3 regions of the Streptomyces sp. Tek67B01 genome follow, and region 3 is predicted to be linked to each of the others. Evidence: riboswitches for the same ligand, from Rfam matches in the RefSeq annotation. Region 3 holds a riboswitch; each other region holds the start of a gene.

The links. Region 3 has a riboswitch for cyclic di-AMP ahead of ACV7NM_RS19325 (transglycosylase family protein). Riboswitches for the same ligand answer to the same signal wherever they lie in the genome.
Region 1: it holds a riboswitch for cyclic di-AMP, as region 3 does, so the genes downstream of both, ACV7NM_RS08760 (M23 family metallopeptidase) here and ACV7NM_RS19325 (transglycosylase family protein) in region 3, are expected to answer to the same signal.
Region 2: it holds a riboswitch for cyclic di-AMP, as region 3 does, so the genes downstream of both, ACV7NM_RS06205 (LysM peptidoglycan-binding domain-containing M23 family metallopeptidase) here and ACV7NM_RS19325 (transglycosylase family protein) in region 3, are expected to answer to the same signal.

What each region holds. Positions count from the first base shown of each region.
Region 1 covers NZ_JBUYUY010000001.1:1,968,773-1,976,510, forward strand. The annotation lists gene ACV7NM_RS08745 (bifunctional acetate--CoA ligase family protein/GNAT family N-acetyltransferase) at 1-2,012, opposite strand, end outside; gene ACV7NM_RS08750 (HPr family phosphocarrier protein) at 2,197-2,478, shown strand; gene ACV7NM_RS08755 (GntR family transcriptional regulator) at 2,744-3,409, opposite strand; gene ACV7NM_RS08760 (M23 family metallopeptidase) at 3,626-4,417, opposite strand; cyclic di-AMP (ydaO/yuaA leader) riboswitch at 4,430-4,588, opposite strand; gene ACV7NM_RS08765 (M16 family metallopeptidase) at 4,787-6,154, opposite strand; gene ACV7NM_RS08770 (M16 family metallopeptidase) at 6,175-7,539, opposite strand.
Region 2 covers NZ_JBUYUY010000001.1:1,334,172-1,341,909, forward strand. The annotation lists gene ACV7NM_RS06195 (MBL fold metallo-hydrolase) at 1-980, opposite strand, end outside; gene ACV7NM_RS06200 (SGNH/GDSL hydrolase family protein) at 1,130-1,915, opposite strand; gene ACV7NM_RS06205 (LysM peptidoglycan-binding domain-containing M23 family metallopeptidase) at 2,079-3,059, opposite strand; cyclic di-AMP (ydaO/yuaA leader) riboswitch at 3,064-3,236, opposite strand; gene ACV7NM_RS06210 (tyrosine-protein phosphatase) at 3,597-4,403, shown strand; gene ACV7NM_RS06215 (aspartate aminotransferase family protein) at 4,450-5,853, opposite strand; gene hpnH (adenosyl-hopene transferase HpnH) at 5,850-6,881, opposite strand; gene ACV7NM_RS06225 (phosphorylase family protein) at 6,887-7,534, opposite strand; gene shc (squalene--hopene cyclase) at 7,534-7,738, opposite strand, start outside.
Region 3 covers NZ_JBUYUY010000001.1:4,283,543-4,291,280, reverse strand. The annotation lists gene ACV7NM_RS19350 (NAD(P)/FAD-dependent oxidoreductase) at 1-786, opposite strand, end outside; gene ACV7NM_RS19345 (Ppx/GppA phosphatase family protein) at 1,222-2,163, opposite strand; gene ACV7NM_RS19340 (DUF501 domain-containing protein) at 2,160-2,699, opposite strand; gene ACV7NM_RS19335 (FtsB family cell division protein) at 2,757-3,245, opposite strand; gene eno (phosphopyruvate hydratase) at 3,409-4,704, opposite strand; gene ACV7NM_RS19325 (transglycosylase family protein) at 4,989-5,711, opposite strand; cyclic di-AMP (ydaO/yuaA leader) riboswitch at 5,715-5,886, opposite strand; gene ACV7NM_RS19320 (transglycosylase family protein) at 6,163-7,221, opposite strand; gene ACV7NM_RS19315 (cytochrome P450 family protein) at 7,336-7,738, opposite strand, start outside.

The sequences.
Region 1 (7,738 bases), 2.3 Mb from region 3:
GCGGCGGCGCCGGGGGCCGAGGTGCTGTCCTCCCCCTCCCCGCTCCCCGCCGACACCCGGGGCCGCGCGCCCGCGAACGCCGGGGGTGCGGCTTCGGGCGCCGCCGGGGCGTCGGGCGAAGAGGCCGAAGGGGCCCGAGGGGTCGAAGGGGTCACGGGGGTCGAAGGGGTCGGTGCGTGCGGGCGCGAGGTCGTGGAGAGGGCGTCGGCGAGCGCGCCCAGCTCCACGTGCACCACCGCCACCGGCTTGCCGGGCCACTCGGCCACCGCCTCGCGCAGCGCACCGGCCAGGTCGTCGGCCAGCTCCTGCTCCCGCACCCACGGGATCGCCGTCACCACCACCGCGTCGCTGTCCGGCGAGGCCAGCGCCCCGGCCAGCGCCGCCCGGAAGTCCTCCGGCGAGGCCGCCGTCGTCAGGTCCAGGGGCGCCAGCGGCCGCAGCCCCTCGGTCAGGCAGGCGTCGTACGTGAGCACCCCCAGCGACTCGGAGTTGCCGAGGATCGCGACCCTGGGCCCGGCCGGCAGCGGCTGTCCCGCCAGGAGGAGGCCGACGTCGACCAGCTCCGTGACCGTGTCGACCCGGATGACGCCCGCCTGCCCGAGCAGCGCCGAGACCGTGGCGTCGGGCAGCCGGGTCCCCGGTACGACGTGTCCGGCCGGGGTGTGGCGCCCGCCGCGGGCCACGACCACCGGCTTGACGGCGGCCGTCCGCCGGGCGAGGCGGGTGAACTTGCGCGGATTGCCGAGGGTTTCGAGGTACATCAGCGCCACGTCGGTGGCTTCGTCGTCGTACCAGTACTGGAGGATGTCGTTGCCCGAGACGTCCGCGCGGTTGCCCGCGGACACGAAGGACGACAGCCCCGCGCCCCGGCGCAGCAGACCCGACAGCAGGGCGATGCCGATCGCGCCGGACTGGGTGAACAGGCCGATCCGGCCCCGCTCGGTGGTAGGGGACGGGGCGAGGGAGGCGTTGAGTTCGACATCGGGCGCGGTGTTGATCACCCCGAACGCGTTGGGTCCGATCAGCCGCATCCCGTACGACCGCACCTGCCGCAGCAGGTCGCGCTGGCGTTCTTGTCCCGCCGGGCCGCTCTCCCCGTACCCGGCGGACAGCACCACCAGTCCCTGCACGCCGTGATCGCCGCACGAGGCGACCACGTCAGGTACGCGCCGCGCCGGGACGGCGATCACCGCGAGGTCGACGGGGGCGCCGATGTCGGCGAGCGAGCGGTACGCGCGTACGCCCTCCAGCAGGTCGGCGTCGACCGCCTCGTTCACGGCGTAGAGATGACCGTGGAAGCCGGTGTCGCGCAGGTTGCGCAGCACCGCCGCCCCGACGCCCGCGCCGGACCGGCTGACGCCGATCACCGCCACCGAGCCGGGCGCCAGCAGCCGCTGCACGGAGCGGGCTTCGGCGCGCTGTTCGCGGGCACGCTGCACGGCGAGCGACTCGGCGGTGGGTTCCAGGTCGAGGGTGAGGTGGACGGAGCCGTCTTCGAAGCTGCGCTTCTGCTGGTAGCCGGCATCGGTGAACACCTTGATCATCTTGGTGTTGGCGGGCAGCACCTCGGCCGCGAACCGCCGGATGCCGCGCTCGCGCGCCACCGCGCCGATGTGTTCGAGGAGCGCGGAGGCCACGCCGCGGCCCTGGTGGGCGTCCTGCACCAGGAAGGCCACCTCGGCCTCGTCCGCGGGGGTGGAGGCGGGCCGTCCGTCGGGGCCGATCCGGTCGTAGCGGACGGTGCCGATGAACTCCCCGCCGATGGTCGCGGCGAGACCGACCCGGTCCACGTAGTCGTGGTGCGTGAAGCGGCGCACGTCGCGGTCGGAGAGCCGGGGGTACGGCGCGAAGAAGCGGTAGTACTTCGACTCGTCCGAGACCTGTTCGTAGAAGCTGACCAGCCGTCCGGCGTCGTCGGTGGTGATGGGCCGGATGCGGGCGGTGCCGCCGTCGCGCAGGACGACGTCCGCCTCCCAGTGGGCCGGGTACGAGAGGTCCGACTCGGTGGTCATGGGCACACCCTAAGGGGCGCATCCCCTCGGTGGCGCGTGCGCGGCGCATGAGGCAGATCAGGGCGGACGAGTGCAAGCTGGGGAAGGTCGAACGGCAGTGGGCCGGGGCTGAGGATCGGTCCGAGCATTCCGGGTGTCGTGAGAGAATGGTCTAGACAACCGTAAGAACCTGAAGGGCATCACCATGGCAGAGCGCCGCGTCAACGTCGGCTGGGCCGAGGGCCTGCACGCTCGTCCCGCCTCGATCTTCGTCCGGGCGACGACCGCTTCCGGCGTCCCGGTGACCATCGCGAAGGCCGGCGGCGACCCCGTCAACGCCGCTTCCATGCTGGCGGTTCTGGGCCTCGGTGCCCAGGGTGGCGAGGAGATCGTCCTCGCGTCCGAGGCCGAGGGCGCCGAGGCCGCGCTGGACCGCCTCGCGAAGCTCGTCGCCGAAGGCCTTGAGGAGCTCCCGGAGACGGTCTGAGCCCCCCGACCCTTCGGGTCGTCCGTTCGCGGCGAAGCCGCGGCGCCCGGTTCGCGGGGGCCGCGGCTTCGCCGCTTTTCCGCCCCACATTCCCACCCGTATCCCCGCTGCATTCTGCCGCATTCCCGCACGCCTTTCGGACACGGGAGATTATCCGGGCCCGCCGTCCGGCCCCGTCAACCGGCTCGACGCATTCGACCGGTGCGCACTTGGAAGGTGGACCCATGGCGGCCGAATATCCCTCCCCTTTTGTATACGGCTCGTGTTAATGCCGGCCGCTCGCCGTGTGAACGGCAGGTTGCGAAGTCCTCACCCTCAGCCGGTGTGAACCGGCCGCCCGGTCCGCGTGCAGCCCGGTGAGCGCCCGGGCGCGCTCGGCGTCACCCCGCGCCACCGCGTCGACGATCGCGCCGTGCTCGGCCCAGGAATCCACCGGCCGGGCCGGGGCCCGCACCACGTACATCCAGGCGATCTTGTGCCGGGTCTGGGTCAAGACGGAGATCAGCCCGGGGCTGGCGGAGGCCTGTACGAGCGTCTCGTGGAACCAGCCGCCCAGGGCGCGAAGATCCTCCCCCCGCCCGCTCCTGGCCCGCTCCTGGCCCAGCCTGACCAGACCTCGCAACACTTTGAGGTGGCCCTCGGTGCGCCGGCGGGCGGCCTTGGCGGCGGCGAGCGGCTCAAGGAGCGCCCGTAGTTCCAGCAGGTCCGCCGCCTCCTGGTCGGTGGGCTCGGCGACGCAGGCCCCCGCGTGCCGGCGGGTGGTGACGAACCCCTCCGCCTCCAGGGTGCGCAGCGCCTCGCGGACGGGGACGCGCGAGACCCCGTACCGGCGGGCGAGGACCTCCTCGGTCAGTCTGCCGCCCCGTTCGAAGACTCCGGAGACGATGTCGTCACGAATTGCTGTGCATACCGCGTTCGCAGGAATACGCAAGGCCGGACTCCGCTCTCATTCCGACTGCCGACCCTCAACCGTGAACGGCTGACCGCCGGCGTTACAGCCACGACCGTACTGCGACTCTATTGCAACACGCGACGAATTCCGAGAACGGCCGGAAATACTAAACATCGCCGGCGGGACGCGGGGCCCGGCAGCACACGCGGAAGGCCCCGGCTCGGTGAGCCGGGGCCTTCGACCGAAGCGGTGCCGTCAGACGTTGACGCCGTGCGAGCGCAGGTACGCCACCGGGTCGATGTCCGTGCCGTACGTGGCGCCGGTGCGGGCCTCGAAGTGCAGGTGCGGGCCGCTGGCGTTGCCCGTGGAGCCCGAGATGCCGATCTGCAGGCCCGCGGTGACCTGGTCGCCGACGGAGACGCTCAGCGAGAGCAGGTGCCCGTACTGGGTGTAGGTGCCGTCGTTGTGCCGGATGACGACGTTGTTGCCGTACGCGCCACCCCAGCCCGCCTCGACGACGGTGCCCGCGCCCACGGCGTGGACGGTGGTGCCCTCGGCGGCATGGAAGTCGATGCCCGTGTGGCTGCCGGAGGACCACATGCCGCCGCCGGCCTTGTACTGCGTGCTGACGTACGAGCCGTCGATCGGGGCGACGAAGGTGTTGAGGCGCTTGCGCTCCTCTTCGCGGGCCGCGCGCTCGGCGGCGTCGCGCTCGGTCTTCGCCTTGGCCTCCGCGAGCCGCTTGGCCTCGGCGGCCCGCGTCTTGGCATCGGCCTCGGCCTGCGCCTTGGCGGCGGTGACCTCGGCGGCGCGCTGCTGGGACTCGGCCTGGTACTCGATCTCGCTGTGGAGCTCGTCGGCGACGACCACGGCGCCCAGGCCGGTGTCCTCCATCGAGGGGGCGGCGGCCTTGTCCGCGGCGAACGCGGGGACGGCCAACGTGCCGACGACACCCGTGGTGGCGAGGGCGGCTATGCCGGCGTAACCGGCGGTCTTGCGGCTCAGACGACTGGAACCACGGTGCTTACCGGCGGCACGACTGCCCATGAAGGGTTTGATCCTTTCCTTCCCTCTCGCCTACCGGGTTAGCTGACGGGTTCGGAGCAGGAAGGTCTCCTACGGGCCCCTCTTGCGAGGTGGTCCGATTCACCCCAGGGACACAAGTGGGTCCCCGGCTCCCCAGGCTCGCGCCTGACGGGGACTCGGCGATCGCTGTCCGGTGCCGCGGGTGCGGCGGGCACAACTGACGGACAGCACGGCCGACGCTAGGCGGATCATCAGTCAATCTCCAAACAGACGCGCGTTTTTGTTACCTACGCCACAGCACATACGAACAACCACACCACCAAACAGGCAAAAGGGACTCCGGCGGACAAGCCGCCGGAGTCCCTCAAGCCAAGTCGCGTGTCATGCGCGTCAGTTGGCGACGACGGTGACCTCACCGATCCCGAGGGCCCGTACGGGCTCCGCGATCTGCGCCGCGTCGCCCACCAGGACCGTGACCAGCCGGTCCACGGGGAACGCCGCGACGACCGCCGAGGTCGCCTCCACCGTGCCGGTCGCGGCGAGCTGCGCGTACAAGCGCGCCTGGTAGTCGTCCGGGAGCTCCTGCTCCACCTGGTCCGCGAGGGTGGCCGCCACCGAGGCCGCCGTCTCGAACTTCAGCGGGGCAACACCCACCAAGTTCTGTACGGCTACGTCCCGTTCGGGGTCGGTCAGGCCGCCCTGCGCGAGGGTGCGCAGCACCGTCCAGAGGTCGTCCAGCGCCGGGCCGGTGTTGGGCGTGTCCACCGATCCGCTGATGGCCAGCATCGAGGCGCCATTGCCGTCGGCGGTGGAACGCAGCACCTGGCCGAAGGCGCGCACCCCGTAGGTGTACCCCTTCTCCTCGCGCAGCACCTTGTCCAGGCGGGAGGTGAGGGTGCCGCCCAGGCAGTACGTGCCGAGCACCTGGGCCGCCCAGACGCGGTCGTGCCGGTCCGGACCGATGCGGCCGATCAGCAACTGCGTCTGGACCGCGCCGGGCCGATCCACGATGATCACTCGCCCGGTGTCGTCGGCGGTCACCGGGGGCACGGGCAGCGCCTCGGAGCTGCCGCCCGTCCAACCGCCCAGGGTGTCGGCGAGGACCGCGTCGAGGTCGATCCCCGTCAGGTCGCCGACGACCACCGCGGTGGCCGTGGAGGGGCGTACATGGGCCTCGTAGAAGGCGCGTACGGCCGCGGAGTCGATCCGGGAGACCGTCTCCTCGGTGCCCTGGCGGGGTCGGGACATCCGGAGGGTGGCCGGGAAGAGCTCCTTGGAGAGCTCCTTCGCGGCGCGGCGCTGCGGGTTGGCCAACTCGTGCGGGATCTCGTCGAGCCGGTTGCGCACCAGCCGGTCGACCTCGCCGTCCGCGAAGGCGGGGGCGCGCAGCGCCTCGGCCACCAGACCGAGGGCCTTCGCCAGGCGGGAGGCCGGGACCTCCAGGGAGACCCGGATGCCCGGGTGGTCGGCGTGCGCGTCGAGCGTGGCGCCACAGCGCTCCAGCTCGGCGGCGAACTCCTCGGCGGAGTGCTTGTCGGTGCCCTCCGACAGGGCGCGGGCCATGATGGTGGCCACGCCGTCCAGGCCCTCGGGCTCCGCGTCCAGCGGCGCGGCGAGGTTGATCTCGACGGCGATCACCTGCCGGCCAGGGCGGTGGCAGCGCAGCAGGGTCAGCCCGTTGGGCAGCGCGCCGCGCTCGGGGGCCGGGAAGGCCCAGGGCTTGGCCTCGCCGGCCTGCGGCTGCGGGTGGAGGGTCATCGTGACGGCTGCGGTGTCGCTCACTGCTCCGCCCCTTCGTTCTCGGTGTCGTCGGTCTCGTCGGTCTCGTCGGACGCACCGGACTCCGCGTTGAGCGGCTCGTACACGAGCACCGCGCGGTTGTCGGGGCGCAGCCGGGCCGCGGCGACGGCCTGGACTTCCTCGGCGGTGACGTCGAGGACGCGCTGGACCGCGGTCAGGGCGAGCTGCGGGTCGCCGAACAGGACCGCGAAGCGGCACAGTTCGTCGGCGCGGCCGGCCACAGTGCTCAGCCGGTCCAGCCACTCGCGCTCCAGCTGCGCCTGGGCGCGCTCCATCTCCTCGGCCGTCGGGCCCTCGGCGGCGAACCGCGCGAGTTCCTCGTCCACGGCCGCCTCGATGGCGGGCACCTCGACCCCGCTGGAGGTCTTCACGTCCAGCCAGCCCAGGGAGGGAGCGCCCGCGAGGCGCAGCAGACCGAAGCCGGCCGCGACGGCGCTCTGGTCCCGGCGGACCAGTCGGTTGTGGAGGCGGGAGGACTCTCCGCCGCCCAGGACGGTCAACGCCACGTCGGCGGCGTCGCACTCGCGGGTGCCGTCGTGCGGCAGCCGGTACGCGGCCATCAGCGCGCGGGCCGGGACCTCCTCGACGATCTCCTGACGGAGCTGACCGCCCATGACCTCGGGCAGCGAGCCGTCGCGCGGCGGCTGCTTGCCGTCGTGGGCGGGGATGGAGCCGAAGTACTTCTCGACCCAGGCGAGCGTCTGCTCGGGGTCGATGTCGCCGACGACCGACAGGACGGCGTTGTTCGGCGCGTAGTACGTACGGAAGAACGCGCGGGCGTCCTCCAGGGACGCGGCGTCCAGGTCGGCCATCGATCCGATGGGCGTGTGGTGGTACGGGTGGCCCTCCGGGTAGGCGAGGGCGGTCAGCTTCTCGAAGGCCGTACCGTACGGGACGTTGTCGTACCGCTGGCGGCGCTCGTTCTTGACGACGTCGCGCTGGTTCTCCATGGACTCGTCGTCCAGGGCCGCCAGCAGCGAGCCCATGCGGTCCGCCTCCAGCCACAGCGCGAGCTCCAGCTGGTGGGCGGGCATCGTCTCGAAGTAGTTGGTGCGCTCGAAGCTGGTGGTGCCGTTGAGCGAACCGCCGGCGCCCTGGACGAGCTCGAAGTGCCCGTTGCCCGGTACGCTCGCCGAGCCCTGGAACATCAGGTGCTCGAAGAGGTGAGCCAGACCGGTCCGTCCCTTGACTTCGTGGCGGGAGCCGACGTCGTACCAGAGGCAGACGGCGGCGACCGGAGTCAGGTGATCCTCGGAAAGCACCACGCGCAGGCCGTTGGCCAGCCGGTGCTCGGTCGCTGTCAGGCCGCCGGAGCCGGCCTGGGCTGTGGCCGTGTGACCCATGGGCATGTGGTCCCTTCGAATCGCGATGCAGAGATTTCTGTCAGACCTGCCACTGTATGCAAGCGCGTCGGCGACCGGAGAAGTTCCCGGCTTCCCCGCGACTTCGTCCGGGCGACCCCAGGGTCGGAGTCGGCGTTGTCGGTGCCACGGGCCACAATGGTCCGCGTCGGCACCGGCCGAAACCGGTCGGCTACCCGGC
Region 2 (7,738 bases), 2.9 Mb from region 3:
CCGGGCTCGTCCCACGGGTGCGGCGCCAGATTGAAGGTGCCCCAGTGGATCGGCAGCATGGTGCCGCTCGGCGTTCCGCCCTGGAGGTCGAGGTGGGCGCGCATGCCTTCCTCGGGGGTCATGTGGATGTCGGGCCAGTACTCGGAGTACGCCCCGATCTGGATCATCGTGGCGTCGAACGGGCCGTGTGCTGCGCCGATCTCCTCGAAGCCCGGGAAGTAACCCGTGTCACCGCTGTGGTAGATCCGGTGCGCGTCGCCCGCGACGACCCAGGACGCCCACAGGGTGAACTGCTGGTTGCGCAGGCCGCGCCCGCAGAAGTGCCGCGCGGGTGTGGCGGTGAGGGAGAGACCGGCGATCTTGGTGCTCTCGTTCCAGTCCAGCTCGCGCAGCCGGTCCGCCGGGACTCCCCAGCGCTCCAGGTGCGCGCCGACGCCGAGCGGCACGGCGAAGACCGTGTCCGTACCGGCCAGCGCCTTGATGGTCGGCAGGTCGAGGTGGTCGTAATGGTCGTGCGAGATCACCACGACGTCGACCTCGCCCAGCGAGGCCAGCGGTACCGGCACCGGGTGCAGCCGCTTCGGCCCGGCGAAGGGGAAGGGGGAACACCGCTCGCCCCACACCGGGTCGAACAGCACCCGGCGGCCGTCGATCTCGGCGAGGACGCTGGAGTGCCCCATCCAGGTCAACCGCAACCCGCTCGCCGGCGGCTTGGCCAGCTCGGCCAACGTCGTCGGGTACACGGGGATCGGCGCGCCGGGGTTGCGCCGCAGGCGCTGCTCCTTGTGGAAGTAGATCTTGGCGAACTCGGCCATGGAGCCGGAAGGCCTGGTCCGGGCCCCCACCGGGTTTTGGAAGACCCCGTCGGCGAAGTTGGGCGAGCGCAGGATGCGCTCCAGCCGCGCGCCGGACGGGTCCGCGCCGAAGGCTTCGGGCCTCAGGGCACGCAGCCGGGGACGCAGGGGACGGGAGCCGGACAAGGCGCCTCCTGTGAGGATGGGGGCAGGACGGTCGTACGTGTCTACGACCATCCCAACGCACACCGGGCCCCGAGGATTCCGCTTGCCGCCCCCGGCGTGTCGCGCCCTCCCGTCCCGCCGGCCCCCGCCCCGCCCACGTCGCGTACTCCCTACAGCGGCAGCAGGTCCGGCCGCTTCGCCTCGACGTGGTCCCCGGAGGACTCGCCGCGCAGCCGCCGCCCGATCCAGGGCACCAGGTGTTCGCGCGCCCACTGGACGTTGTCCCGCGTGACGTCCACCGACCCGCGCGGCCGCTCCGGCGGCCACGGCTGGTCGGGGTCGGCGGGTACGTCCAGACCGAGCACCTGGGCGGCGCGCAGCGCGACCCGGGTGTGTCCCTCGGGCGAGAGGTGCAGCCGGTCGGTGTCCCACGCCCGCCTGTCCTGAACGGACTTGAGGGACCAGAGGTCGAGCACCGGGCAGTCGTACCGGTCGGCGATGGCGCGCACGTGCGCGCTGTACGTCGCCACCTTCCCCCGCAGGTGCTTGAGGACCGGCACGCCCCGGGTGTCGAACCCGGTCGTGATCATGACCCGGCCGACGGAGCCGGCGAGGTCGGCGACGGCCGCCTCGAACCGCTCCGCCACGTCGTCCGGGTCGGTTCCCGGACGGATGATGTCGTTGCCCCCCGCGCAGAAGGTGACGAGGTCGGGCGCCAGGGCCTTCGCCCTCGGGACCTGCTCGGCCACGATCTGGTCGAGGACCTTCCCCCGAACGGCCAGGTTCGCGTACCGGAAATCGTGTTCTTCCCGCTGATCGGCCAGGAGTACGGCCAGCCGGTCCGCCCAGCCGAGGTACGAATCCCCGGGTCCCGGGTCCCCTACGCCCTCGGTGAAGCTGTCCCCGATCGCCGCGTACGAGCCGATGGTCTTGAGTGTCGTCTTCGTCGCTGCCACAGCACGACATACTTCACCCCCACGGGCGACCTACGCCAACGTAAGCAGGGTTTGACGGACCGTGATCTATGCCACGATGCACATGAGGAATAAGAAACGCGTGAGGCCGGAACCCCCTCGGGGTCCCGGCCTCACGCGTTCACACGCTCACGCCGCGGCGACGTCAGACGTTGACGCCCTTGGAGCGCAGGTACGCCAGCGGGTCGATGTCCGAGCCGTACGAGGGGCCGGTGCGGATCTCGAAGTGGAGGTGCGGGCCGGTGACGTTGCCGGTGGCGCCGGAGAGCCCGATGCGCTGGCCGGCGGTGACGCTCTGGCCGACCGAGACGGACAACTGCGAGAGGTGGCCGTACTGGGAGTACTTGCCGTCGGCGTGCCGGATCACGACCTCGTTGCCGTACGCCCCGCCCCAGCCGGCGGTGACGACGGTGCCGGCGCCGACCGCCTTGACGGTGGTGCCGGTGCTCGCGATGAAGTCGACGCCCGTGTGGTAACCGGAGGACCACATGCTGCCCGCGAGCTTGTACGGGGTGGAGGTGCCGCCGTCGACCGGGGCGACGAATCCGGACGCCGTGACGGCACCGGTGGAGGAGCCGGAGCCCTGCGCGGACGGGGCGGCCGGCGGCGCGTCGGCGGAGCCACTGCCGGAGCCGGACTCGGAGGGCGCCTCAGCCGTGCCGGAGGAGCGGTGGGAGGAGGTCGGAGCCGAAGCCGAGCCGGTGCCGCGCGGGGCCGCCTTCGCGGAGGCGCCGTCCCGGTGCCCGTCCTGGTCACCGTGGCCGCCGAGGGTCAGCTTGAGGCCCGGGTGGATGAGGGAGGGGTCCGCGCCGACGGCTTCGCGGTTGTCGGCGTACAGCCGCTCCCAGCCGCCGGACAGGTGGCGGTCCGCGGCGATCTTCGACAGGTAGTCGCCGGGCACGACGGTGTAGACGCCGGGGGCGGCGGCCGGGGCCGCGGCGGTCACCGTCGGGTAGGACGCGGGGAGCTGCGGGGCCTGGACGGGCAGGGCGGCGGCGGGGGCGGCGTGGGCGCCGGCGGCGCCCATCAGCGGCAGGGCCAAGGCCGCGCCGCCGGTACCGGCGGCGGCCAGTCCGCGGGACATGGCACGGGACTTCGGGCGGCGGTGCTTGCCGTGTGCGGGCATGACGAATTCCTCTCCGTCGCCTGCGAGGTGAGCTGTCGGGTTCGGACTGGAGATGTCCGGCCGTACGCGCCAGCGACGCACGACTTCACCCCGAGCCGTTCCGGCGGGAAGATCCGGAACAGCGGCTTACCTGGTTCCCCCGCTCCTGCCGCGCGCGTGAATAGTCGGGTGCGGTTCCCGGGCGGCGGCAGGATTCGGCGGTCCACCCGGATCGATCGCGAAGGTAATCCAGCGGGGCCGTGCACAACAAGCCATGAATTCCCTGACGCAATAGCAGATTTGAAGGGCCCGCTGAATTCCCGTCACCCTCCGTCCATTCCGGCCCCTCAACGACCCTCACGACAAGGGAATTCGGGTTTTGCGATCAGGCACGCTCGGTCACCGTATGATCTGGCTCACGGGGTCCGGCGTGATCTCGCCCCCGAACATGGCAAGTTGTTCCCAACCGGCTCAATTCGGACAGTGCGACGGCGGCCCGACGATGGGCGCCCACCACCCCGGCCGTGACGGCCCACGACGATGCGGAGGACCTGGCCCGTGACCCAGCAGATAGCCGCCGACCCGCCCACGGAGCCCGAACTGTCCGGAGTGCGCAATTTCCGTGACGTGGGGGGACTGCCCACCACCGACGGACGGAGGGTCAGGTCAGGACTCCTCTTCCGAAGCGGACATCTGGCACATGCCACCGAAACCGACGTGGAATTCCTGACCTCGCTCGGTCTCCACACCGTTTTCGACTTCCGCAACGGGGCGGACCACGCGATGGAAGGGCCGGACGTCGACCTGCCCGGCGTCCGGAACGTGAACATTCCACTGACGGACCCGGCCGACGGCCGGGAGTTCTGGAAAATGGTCCGCGACGGCGACCTGGGGCAGCTCCGCGGCCTCCTGGGCGAGGGAAGGGCCGCCACCCGCATGAGGAACTCCTACCGGGGGATCATCAGGGACCGGACGGCCGAACACGGCCGGGTCGTGCACGCGCTCGCCCAGGACAGCGTCCCGGCCCTGATGCACTGCGCGGCCGGCAAGGACCGGGCGGGACTGTCGATCGCCGTCACACTGCTCGCCCTGGGGGTCGAGCGCGAGGCGATCGTGGCGGACTACCTGGAATCGAACGCGCCGCACAACCGCTACCGGGTGCGGCGCCGCGACGACTCGCCCGACGCCCGCTCCCCCGAGGTGATGGAGCTGCTGGCTCCGCTCTTCGACGCCCGCGCCGAGTTCCTGACCACGGCCTTCGAGACGATCGACGGGACATGGGGCGGGGTCGAGCCCTACCTGGCCGAGGGACTCGGGCTCACGCCCGCCACCCTCGGCCGGCTCAGGGACCGGCTGCTCGACTGAACCACACGGCCCCGGGGCCAGAGGCCCACGGCCCCGGGGCGGCGCGTCAACGGTTGCCGACGGCCTGCTTCACCAGCGTCCTGCCGAAGTCCCACATCAAGGCGCCCCCACCGTGCGCCTCGTCCATGACCTCGCGGAAGGCGCAGACGAACCGGTCCACGTCCCCCTCGTCGATGATCAGCGGCGGGATCAGCTTGATGACCTCCAGGTGGTCTCCGGAGACCTGCGTGAGGATCCGGTGCTTCTGCAGCAGCGGCACCACGACCATCTGCGCGAAGAGCCCCTTGCGGGCCGCCTGGAGCATCGTCCAACGGCTGCGCAGCCCGAGGGAGGACGGCCGGCCGAACTCGATGCCGATCATCAGCCCCCGGCCGCGCACCTCGTACAGCAGCTCGTACTCGTCCACCAGGGCCGCGAGCCGCCCGCGCAGCAGGTCGCCGGTCGCCCGGGCGCGGGCCACGATCCCCTCGTCCTCCATGACGGTGAGCACCGCGAGTCCGGCCGCCATCGCCTGCGCGTTGGAGCCGAAGCTCGCGGAGTGCACCAACACCCGGTCCATGGAGGAATAGACCTTCTTGAAGATCCAGTCCTTGCCGAGGGTCGCCCCGACCGGTACGTAACCGCCGGACAGCGCCTTCGCCACGCACACCAGGTCGGGTTCCAACCCCGGTTCGTTCTGGTACGCGTAGAAGTCACCGGTACGTCCGAGGCCGGTCTGCACCTCGTCGGCGATCAGCAGCGCCTTGTGGCGGCGCAGCAGGTCCTGCGCCGCGAGCAGGAAGCCGGGCGGCGGCGCGAGGACGCCCTTGCCCTGGATGGGCTCCACGACGAACGCCGCCACGTCGCCGCGTTTCAGCTCCCGCTCCAGCGCGGCCAGGTCGCCGAGCGGGATCCGGGTGTCGGGCAGCAGCGGCGCGAAGCCGTCGCGGAAGCCACCCTCGCCGTTGACCGAGAGGGAGCCGGTGGTCAGGCCGTGGAAGGCGTGGTCGCAGTAGAGGACCCTGGGGCGTCCCGTGGCGTACCGGGCGAACTTGAGGGCCGTTTCCACCGCTTCCGTGCCGCTGTTGCCGAAGAAGACTCGGTCCAGGTGGGGGCTGTGGGAGAGCAGCTTCTCGGCCAGCAGCCCGGGCAGGGGCTGGCAGTCGAAGCGGGTCAGGTCGGCGAGCTGGGCGTCGAGGACGTCGTGCAGGGCCTGGCGGACGACCGGGTGGTGCCGGCCGAGACCCATCACGCCGAAGCCGGCGAGCATGTCGAGGTAGTCGTTGCCCTCGGCGTCCCAGAAGTGGGCGCCTTCCGCCCTCTCGTAGACCTTGTCGAAACCGATGGTGTGCAGCATCCGGGGCAGCTGGTGGTTGAGGTGCCGGGCGTGCAGTTCGTACCGCTCGGCGCCGCGTTCGGCCAGCAGGGCCCCGAGGTCGAAGCCCTTGCCCCCTCCCGTCGCGGGCGTCATGCCGACGTGCCGCGATTGCCGCCGATCGTCTCCCTGGCCGCGCGCAGGGACTCCTTGAGGGAGCCCATCGTGGCGAGGACGGCGGTCGGTTCGTACCCGCAGTGCGCCATGCAGTTCGCGCAGCGCGGGTCCTTTCCGCGCCCGTACTTGCTCCAGTCGGTGTCGTCGACCAGTTCCCGGTACGTGGGGACGTATCCGTCGCTCATCAGGTAGCAGGGGCGCTGCCAACCGAAGAGGGAGTAATTCGGAATGGCCCAGGCGGTGCAGGGGAAATCGGCCTTGCCTTCCAGGAAGTCCAGGAAGAGCGGGGAGTGGTTGAGCCGCCAGCGCCGCCGGTTGCCGCCGGCGAATGCCTTCTTGAAGAGTTCCCTGGTCTGCTCGACGCCCAGGAAGTGTTCCTGGTCGGGGGCCTTTTCGTAGGCGTAGGCGGGCGAGATCATCATTTCGTCGACCTTGAGGTCGTCGTTGAGGTAGTTCAGCACCTCGATGATCGTCTGCGGGGTGTCGGTGTTGAAGAAGGTGGAGTTCGTGGTGACCCGGAAGCCGCGACTCTTGGCTTCCTTGATGGCGGCCACCGCCTCGTCGAAGACGCCTTCCTTGGCCACGGACTCGTCGTGCCGCTCGCGCAGCCCGTCGATGTGCACCGCGAAGGCGAAGTACGGGGAGGGGGTGAACTTCTCCAGCTTCTTGCGGAGCAGCATCGCGTTGGTGCAGAGGAATACGTACTTCCTGCGGGCGACCAACTGCCGCACGATCTCGTCGATCTGGGGGTGCATCAGGGGTTCGCCACCCGCGATGGACACCATGGGGGCCCCGGATTCCAACACGGCGCCGACGGCTTGGGCGACCGGCATGCGCTGCTTGAGCACCCCCGCCGGGTGCTGGATCTTGCCACAGCCCTCGCAGGCCAGATTGCAGGCGTAGAGCGGCTCCAGCTCGACGATCAGCGGGAACTTCTCACGCTTGCGGAGCTTCTGTTCGAGAAGATACGTCCCGACCCTGATGGACTGTCGCAACGGCATGGCCATCTGGCTCACCTCCTGGGGAGCAGCAAAGAACGGTGCCAGTCATAAAACGCGGGCAATACTGCACGCAATACGCGGAAGGCCGATATTCCTCCCCGAACCGTGCCGATTCGGACGAGCTCATGCTCCGGAGCGTCCACGATCACCCGGACGGCCGCAACCGGACGGCTCGCGCCCCGGGTGGCGGTCCACAGGGTGGCCGCGGATTCCATGTCGACGGCGATCGCGCCGGTGGCGCGCAGATGGGCACGCTCCTGGCCACGTACGACATGGTCCGATCCGGTCAGTGCGCCGGTGTGCACGGTCCGGCCGGGGACGACTCGGGCCAATGCCTCGGCGAGCAGGGGGGCGCCGTCGCAGGCGACGGTGCCGCGGGGGTCCCGGGCCTCCTCGGCGACGACCAGGTCACCGGGGTTCATGTCGGGGGCGAGGCCGGCGCAGAAGCCGGTGGCGAGGACCGCGGCCCCGCTCATGCCGGGCGGGGCGAGCGCCCGGGTGACGGCTCGCTCGGCGGCGCGCGGGCCCATGCCGGTGCGCAGGACGGCGTACTCGCGCGGCGAGCCGCGGTCTGGGCCGCTGCGCAGGGCCAGCCGTTCGATGCGCAGGGCGCAGGCGATCAGCAGCGGAACGCGGGACGGGTCGGCCCGATCGCCCATCAGGCCTCCTCGGCCAAGATCGCCGTCGCCTCGCGCACCGGGTCCGCCATGGGCCGGGGCACGGGACCCGCCGGGGCCTCCGGGGCGCGCTTGGACGTGGTCTCCCCGGCGGGCCGCGCCGTGAACCGGCCGCCCTGGCCGAACGGTTCCCCGTACAGGTAGCGGCCCAGCGCGGTCAGCGGGAACACCTGCCGGTACAGGTGG
Region 3 (7,738 bases):
GGTGTTGGAGTCGACCTCGAGGCCGTTCTTCAGCACCACGTGGCCGTCCACGCAGGAGTCCATGGAGGTGTTGAGGTAGATCTCGATGCCGCGGGACTCGAGGTGCTCCTTGCCCCAGGTGCCGAGCTTGGGCCCGACCTCGGGGAGGATCTTGTCGGCCGCGTCGACCAGGATGAAGCGCATGTCCTCGCGCTTGATGCTGGAGTAGTACTTGGCCGCGTCGCGGGCCATGTCCTCGACCTCGCCGATGGTCTCCGCGCCGGCGAAGCCGCCGCCGACGAAGACGAAGGTGAGGGCCTTGCGGCGGACGTTCTCGTCCGTCGTGGACTCGGCCTTGTCGAGCTGCTCGAGTACGTGGTTGCGCAGGCCGATGCCCTCTTCGACGCCCTTCATGCCGATGCCCTGTTCGGCGAGGCCGGGGATCGGGAAGGTGCGGGAGACGGCGCCGAGCGCGATCACCAGGTAGTCGAAGGGCAGCTCGTACGCCTCGCCGACCAGCGGCGTGACGACGGCGACCTTGCGGTCCTGGTCGATGCTGGTGACCCGGCCGGTGAGAACCTCTGCCTTGGGCAGCACGCGTCGCAGCGGGACGACGACGTGCCGAGGCGAGATGCTGCCTGCGGCCACTTCGGGGAGGAAGGGCTGGTAGGTCATGTACGAGCGCGGGTCGACAACCGTGACGGTCGCCTCGCCGTAGCGCATCTTCTTCATGATGCGCTTGGCTGCGTACAGGCCTACGTACCCACCTCCTACAACGAGGATCCTGGGACGCTCCGTGGTGCTCATGGAACGAGTATCCAGCACCCCCAGGGGTGACGCTCGTGAGCCCCTTCACAAGGTGCTCGGCACCCTCTGCTACACTGCGCCGCCCACGTGACCCAGGTCATGGCGCCGAACGGGAACCACCGTGTAACGGGAGTCGTTGTTCACCCGTCCTGAACTGGCCTCCTGGGCCGAAAACGGAGTAGACCACCGGGTTCGTGGATACCTACCGGGCCGCCCCGCACGCCTCCGACAATCGCACGAACGCTCGCATAAAAAGGGCCCGCAGGGGCCCGGAGCGCCCCGCAGGACCCCCCGCTTCACCCTGCGGGCCTTTTTTCCTTGTGAAGAACTTCACGAAGCTCGTGCATTCGAAGGTTCTTCCGGCTCTCGAACAGGCGCCCACAAGGTCCCGTCCACGCCCGCTCCAGGCCCGAACGACCCGCGAACCAGGCCCACTCAGGCCACGGACCAGGCGATGCCGTCGAGGATGTCGTGCTCCGAGACGACGACCTCCGAGGCGCCGACGCGTTCCATGACCGCGAGCAGGACGAGGGCGCCCGCTCCGATCACGTCGACCCGGCCCGGGTGCATCACCGGGACGGCCGCGCGCTCGGCGTGGGTGGAGGTCAGCATCCGCTCGGCGATCTCACGGACCTCCTCGTAGGGGATCCGGGAGTGGTGGATGGCCGGCGAGTCGTACTCCGGCAGGCCGAGCGCGATGGCGGCGATGGTGGTCACCGAGCCCGCGAGGCCGACCAGGGTGCGGGCGCGCCCCAGCGGGACCGTCTCGGCGGCCAGGTCCAGCGCGGCCTCGACGTCGGCCCGTATGGCGGCGATCTGCGCCTCGGTCGGCGGATCGCTCACGACCCCGTCCACCACCAGGTGGCGCTCGGTCATCCGGACGCATCCCACGTCCACGGAGCGCGCCGCCTCGACGTGCTCCGAGCCGACCACGAACTCGGTGGAACCGCCGCCGATGTCCACGACCAGGAACGGCCGCTCCAGGTCGGCGCGGCCCGTGAGCTCCTTGGTCGCACCGGTGAAGGAGAACTCGGCCTCCTGGTCCCCGGTGATCACCTCGGGCTCCACACCCACGATGTCCAGGACGCCCTGGACGAACTCCTCGCGGTTCTCGGCGTCCCGCGAGGCCGAGGTGGCCACGAAACGCACCCGCTCGGCGCCCAGCTCCTTGATCACCGCCGCGTACTCGCGGCAGGCCGCGAACGTGCGCTCCAGCGCCTCCGGGGCCAGCCGGCCCGTCTTGTCGACGCCCTGGCCGAGCCGGACGATGATCATCCGGCGGTCCAGCTCCACGAAGTCACCCGTGGCCGGGTCGCAGTCGGCGACCAGCAGGCGGATGGAGTTCGTACCGCAGTCGATGCCCGCCACCCGGGTCACCGCGACGACTCCTTCTCCCCCGAGCACGGCGTGACGCAGGGCCCCTTGGCCCACCACTCGGGCAGCATCGCCAACGCCTCGTCGCCGAAGGGGTTCACCCCGGGCCCCGCCGCCAGCGAGTGGCCGACCAGGACGTGCAGGCACTTGACCCGGTCCGGCATGCCGCCGGCGCTCGGGAAGCCCTGGAGCACCTCGATGGCGTCGCGGCGGGTGATGTAGTCCTCGTGCGCGGCCCGGTAGGCGGCGGCCAACTCCGGGTCCTCGGCGAGCCGGGCCTGCATCTCCTTCATGACGCCGTTGGCCTCCAACGTGCCGATCGCACCGGCGGCGCGCGGGCAGGTCAGGTAGTACAGCGTCGGGAAGGGGGTGCCGTCGGGGAGCCGGGGCGCGGTCTCCACGACGTCCGGCTGCCCGCAGGGGCAACGGTGGGCGATGGCGCGCAGGCCGCGCGGCGGGCGGCCGAGCTGCTGCTCGAACGCCTCGATGTCCGCGGCGGTCGGCTCGGTGCGGTCGGTCTGGGGCGGGGGCGTCTGCATGCCTGGGGTACGTCTCTTCGTTTCGTGTGGTTGGTCTGGGTCGGTCGTCGGTCTGGGTCAGTCGCCGGGCCGGTCGGCCTTGTCGACGCCGTCCCAGACGTTCGAGTACCAGGGCCGGTCGGAACCGGCCTGCCCGGTGCGGCGGTGCTCGGCGGCCTCGGCCCCGGGGTCGTTCATGATGTAGCCGATCTCGCCCGGGCGCAGGAAGTGCAGGTGCTTGCGCGCCTGCTGCTCGGCGTAGGCCGGGTCCTGCCAGCGTGCCTTCTCGTCGCGCAGTTGTTCCAGGCGCTTGCGCGCGCCGTCGGCGGCCCGCTGCTGGTCCGCGATCTCCGAGCGCTGGGACACGTACTGGCGCATCGGATACGCCAGGGCGACGACCAGCGTACAGAGGACGAGGACGAGCAGCGCCGCCCGGCCGGTGAGCCGACTGCGGCGGACCTGGCGGCGCGACTGCGAGCGGTAGACGTGCGCGGCGGTCCGCTCACCGAGCTGCTTGAGCCTGGTCGCCGTCGAGAAGGTGGAGAACCGATCCCGGTTCCCGGCCATGGCCCCGCCTCCCCTTAGCACGCGCTACGCAATACGTCCCCGCACACGGTACGGGACCGAGTGCGGGGACGTACGGAGGCCGGCGCCGCGAGGCGGTTATTGGCCCGTGCCGCGCTTACCGCTCCGCGGAGCGCTGTGCCTATGGGTCCGCGGAGCGCTGTGCCTACTGGTCCGCAGGGCGGAACCGCGGGAACGCGGAGCGACCCGCGTACACGGCGGCGTCGTCAAGGATCTCCTCGATGCGCAGCAGCTGGTTGTACTTGGCGACGCGGTCCGAGCGGGCCGGGGCGCCGGTCTTGATCTGGCCGCAGTTCACGGCGACGGCGAGGTCGGCGATGGTGACGTCCTCGGTCTCGCCGGAGCGGTGCGACATCATGCACTTGAAGCCGTTGCGCTGGGCCATCTCGACGGCGTCCAGGGTCTCGGTCAGCGAACCGATCTGGTTGACCTTGACGAGCAGGGCGTTCGCGGAGCCCTCCTCGATGCCGCGGGCCAGACGCTCGGGGTTGGTGACGAAGAGGTCGTCGCCGACGATCTGGACCTTGGCGCCCAGGCGGTCGGTGATGGTCTTCCAGCCGGCCCAGTCGTCCTCGAACAGCGGGTCCTCGATGGAGACCAGCGGGTACGCCTCGACGAGCTCGGCGTAGTAGTCGGTCATCTCGGCGGCCGAGCGGGACTGGCCCTCGAACTCGTACTTGCCGTCCTTGTAGAACTCGGACGCGGCGACGTCGAGCGCGAGCGCGATGTCCTTGCCCGGGGTGTAACCGGCCTGCTTGATGGCCTCGAGGATGAGGTCGAGCGCGGCGCGGTTGGACTCCAGGTTCGGGGCGAAGCCGCCCTCGTCGCCCAAGCCGGTGGAGAGGCCCTTGGTGTGCAGGACCTTCTTGAGGGTGTGGTAGACCTCCGCGCCCCAGCGCAGCGCCTCGGAGAAGGACTCCGCGCCGATCGGGGCGATCATGAACTCCTGGATGTCGACGTTGGAGTCGGCGTGCGACCCACCGTTGAGGATGTTCATCATCGGAACGGGCAGCAGGTGCGCGTTCGGGCCGCCGAGGTAGCGGAAGAGCGGCAGGTCCGAGGCCTCGGACGCGGCGTGCGCCACGGCGAGGGAGACGCCGAGGATGGCGTTGGCGCCGAGGGAGGCCTTGTTGTCGGTGGCGTCCAGGTCGAACATGGCCTGGTCGATCAGCCGCTGCTCGGTGGCGTCGTAGCCGACGAGCTCCGGGCCGATCTGCTCGATGACGGCGAGGACGGCCTTCTCGACACCCTTGCCCATGTAACGGTTGGGGTCACCGTCACGGAGCTCGATGGCCTCGAACGCTCCGGTGGAGGCGCCGGACGGGACTGCAGCACGGCCGGTGCTGCCATCGTCGAGGCCCACCTCGACCTCGACCGTGGGGTTGCCTCGGGAGTCCAGGATTTCCCGGGCTACGACGACGTCGATGGACGGCACGAGCATCTCCTTCTGGGATGTGACGCTGGGTGTGCGATGGCAGGGGCCGATGGGACGGCCCTGCCGACTAGAGCCTAACCGGCTCCGGGCACGGGACCGGCCGACCGCCCGGGTCCTGGGACGAAAAAGCGGCCGTACGCCTGCTTTCCCGGACAAAGGGAGTGCCCTTCGACCGCCGTACGGCCGCGACCCGGTGGCGCCGCCCGCCTTCCGGCCGCGGACGCACCACCGCCCGGCGCGTGGAGGGGTACGCGCCGGGCGGTGGTCGGACTCGGGGGTTACCCGATGGTTCAGCTGAGCTTCAGCTTCTGGCCCGGGAAGATCAGGTCGGCGTCGGGGACGATGTCCTTGTTCAGCTCGAAGAGCTTCTCCCAGCCGCCCTTGACGCCGTTCACCTGGGCGATGGTGCCCAGCGTGTCGCCCTCCTTGACCTCGTACGAACCGTTGCCCGTCTTGGGGGCCTCGGTCTTCGGGGAGGTCTTGGGGACGGCCTCGGTGGAGCGCTCGGAGCGGGTGACCGGGGCCTCGGCGCGCTTGGTCGCCGTCTTCGGCGCCGGGGCGGCTTCCTTCGTCTTGGTCTCCGCCTTCGGGGCGGGCTTGGCGGCCGGGGCCGAGCCGCCACCGCTGTACGAGGAGTTCGACAGGCCCACGCCACAGGACGGCCACGCGCCCTTGCCCTGGCTCTTGAGGACCTTCTCGGCGACGGCTATCTGCTGGGACTTGGAGGCCTGGTTCGCCTGGGAGGCGTACGCCTTGCCGCCGTAGGCGGCCCAGGTGGAGGACGAGAACTGCAGGCCGCCGTAGTAACCGTTGCCGGTGTTGATGGCCCAGTTGCCGCCGGACTCGCACGCCGCGACGTGGTCCCACTCGGAGGCGGACGCGGCGCTCGCGGAGCCGGCGGCCATGAGGGGCGCGGCGACGGCGACGCCGGCGACACCGGCGAGCGTGACGATGCGGGTGGTCCGCTCGATGGCCGTGGCGCGGCGGTGCTTGCCCTTGCCGGAAAGCAGCATGGAGTTTCTCCTCACCGACGCCTGCGAGGTGAGCTGTCGGGTTCGGGCGAGTGAGTTGCCCGGCCGCGCGACCAGCGCGCGGCTTAACCCCTAGCCGGTTGTGTGACCGTCTCTCAACGGCCTTTCCCGGCACCTACCTTGGTTCCCCCGCTCCTGCCTTCGGCGCTTGACGCGACGACTGTTCTCTCCGTCCGCCGGCAGGATTCGGCGATGCGGTCGAAGAGGCTCGCGGTGACGAGCGATTCAGAAGGTAGACAGGTCTCTCCCCGATGTTCAACGAGGGACATCGGGGAGAAATCGACCTGCTTGCGTTCCGCTTAGGGGCGTTTTCGCAGGTGAGGGCGGGGTTTGCGGGAGCTTCGGTACGAGACACGCCAGTTGACCGGAAGAGACGCATGTCTCACTTGCGGATAACGGGCATTCAGCTCTTTACGGCTGCCCGAAGTGCCCGTTATTTCTTGGTTAGATCCAGATTCTGACCGGGCTTGATGAGGTCGGCGTCGTTGCCGATGACCTGCTCGTTGGCCTGGTAGAGCGCGTTCCAGCCCCCCTTGAGCCCCTGGGCGTTCGCGATGGCGGTCAGGCTGTCGCCCGCCTTCACCGTGTACGTGGGCTCCGACGCCACGTCAGGCGTCGCGGGCGTCTCGACCGCCGCCGGACCGCGGTGCTTGCCGCCGCCCTCCGTCGCGGAGTCCGTGGTGGGCGCGTTCGAAGGCGCGGACGGCGTCCCGGTGGTCGGCGCGGCCGGCGTCGTGGGCGTCCCGGACGGGGACGGCGTGGCCGGGGTCGTGGGGGCGCCGGGGGTGGTCGGCGTCGTCGGCGTGGCCGGGGTCGTCGGCGACGTCGGGGTCACCGGGGCGGTGGTGGCCGGGTCGCCGGGCTGTGTCGGCGTCGTCGGCAGGTCCGGGTCGGGCATGACGGGCAGTCCGCTGTTGGGCGCGAGCGGCGCGATGGGCAGCGTGAACGGCGCCGTGGCGGACGGGCTCGGGGCACCGGGGGTCGGGGTGGGCGCGCCGAAGTCTGTGGCGGGGTCGCCCGGGTCGGCGTCCGGAACGGCGGCGTCGGGGCGGGAGGGGCTGGGGGCGACCTTCCGGGGGGTGCCCAGCGCGCCCGGGTCCACGTCGGCGGCGGGGCCGTCTTTGACCAGCCCGGACGACGCGGCGCACAGCGGCCAGGCCTGGGGGCCCTGCGAGGCCAGGACCCGCTCGCCGACGGCTATCTGCTGCGACCGGCTGGCGAGGTCGGGGCGCTTCGCGTACTCCAGGCCGCCCGCGTTGTTCCACTGCTCCTGGGTGAACTGGAGTCCGCCGTAGGCCCCGCTGCCGAAGTCGGCGCTCCAGGTACCGCCGCTCTCGCACTCGGCGACGCTGTCCCACGTGGACGTGTCGGCGGCCGAGGCGTTGGTGGCCGCGAGCAGCGGGAGCGCCAACGCGGAGCCCGTGACTCCGGCGGTGACGACAAGGGCGGGTACCTGGCGGGGGCGTCTGTGGCGGCCGTTCCCGGAACGCATGTAGTGCACCTTTCGCATAACGGCGGGGTAACGGCAGAACCTAGCCCCCTTCGAACGCATGTCACAAGTTCGACCGGTAACTGACTTCGGGTCAGCTCGTGCCCGGTCGCGCCCTCACGTGTTTCGGGGTGTGAAGCGGACCGGAAGCGTGCGCAGGCCACGCATGATCAGTCCGCCGCGCCACCGCAGGTCCGCAGGTGGAACGGCCAGTTCCAGATCTGGCAGACGCATCAGCAAACTCGCGAGCGCGGTCTGACCTTCGAGCCGGGCGAGCGGGGCACCGAGGCAGTAGTGGATGCCGTGGCCGTACCCGAGGTGCTGATTGTCACTTCGGGAGAGGTCCAGGGTGTCCGGTTCCGCGAACCGCTCGGGGTCCCGGTCCGCCGCCGCGAGGACCACGAGGACCGGGTCCCCCACGGCGATCTCCTGCCCGCCCAGGACGAACGACTCGGTGGCGAAGCGCCAGGTCGCCAACTCCACCGGGCCGTCGTAGCGCAGGAGTTCCTCGACGCCCGTG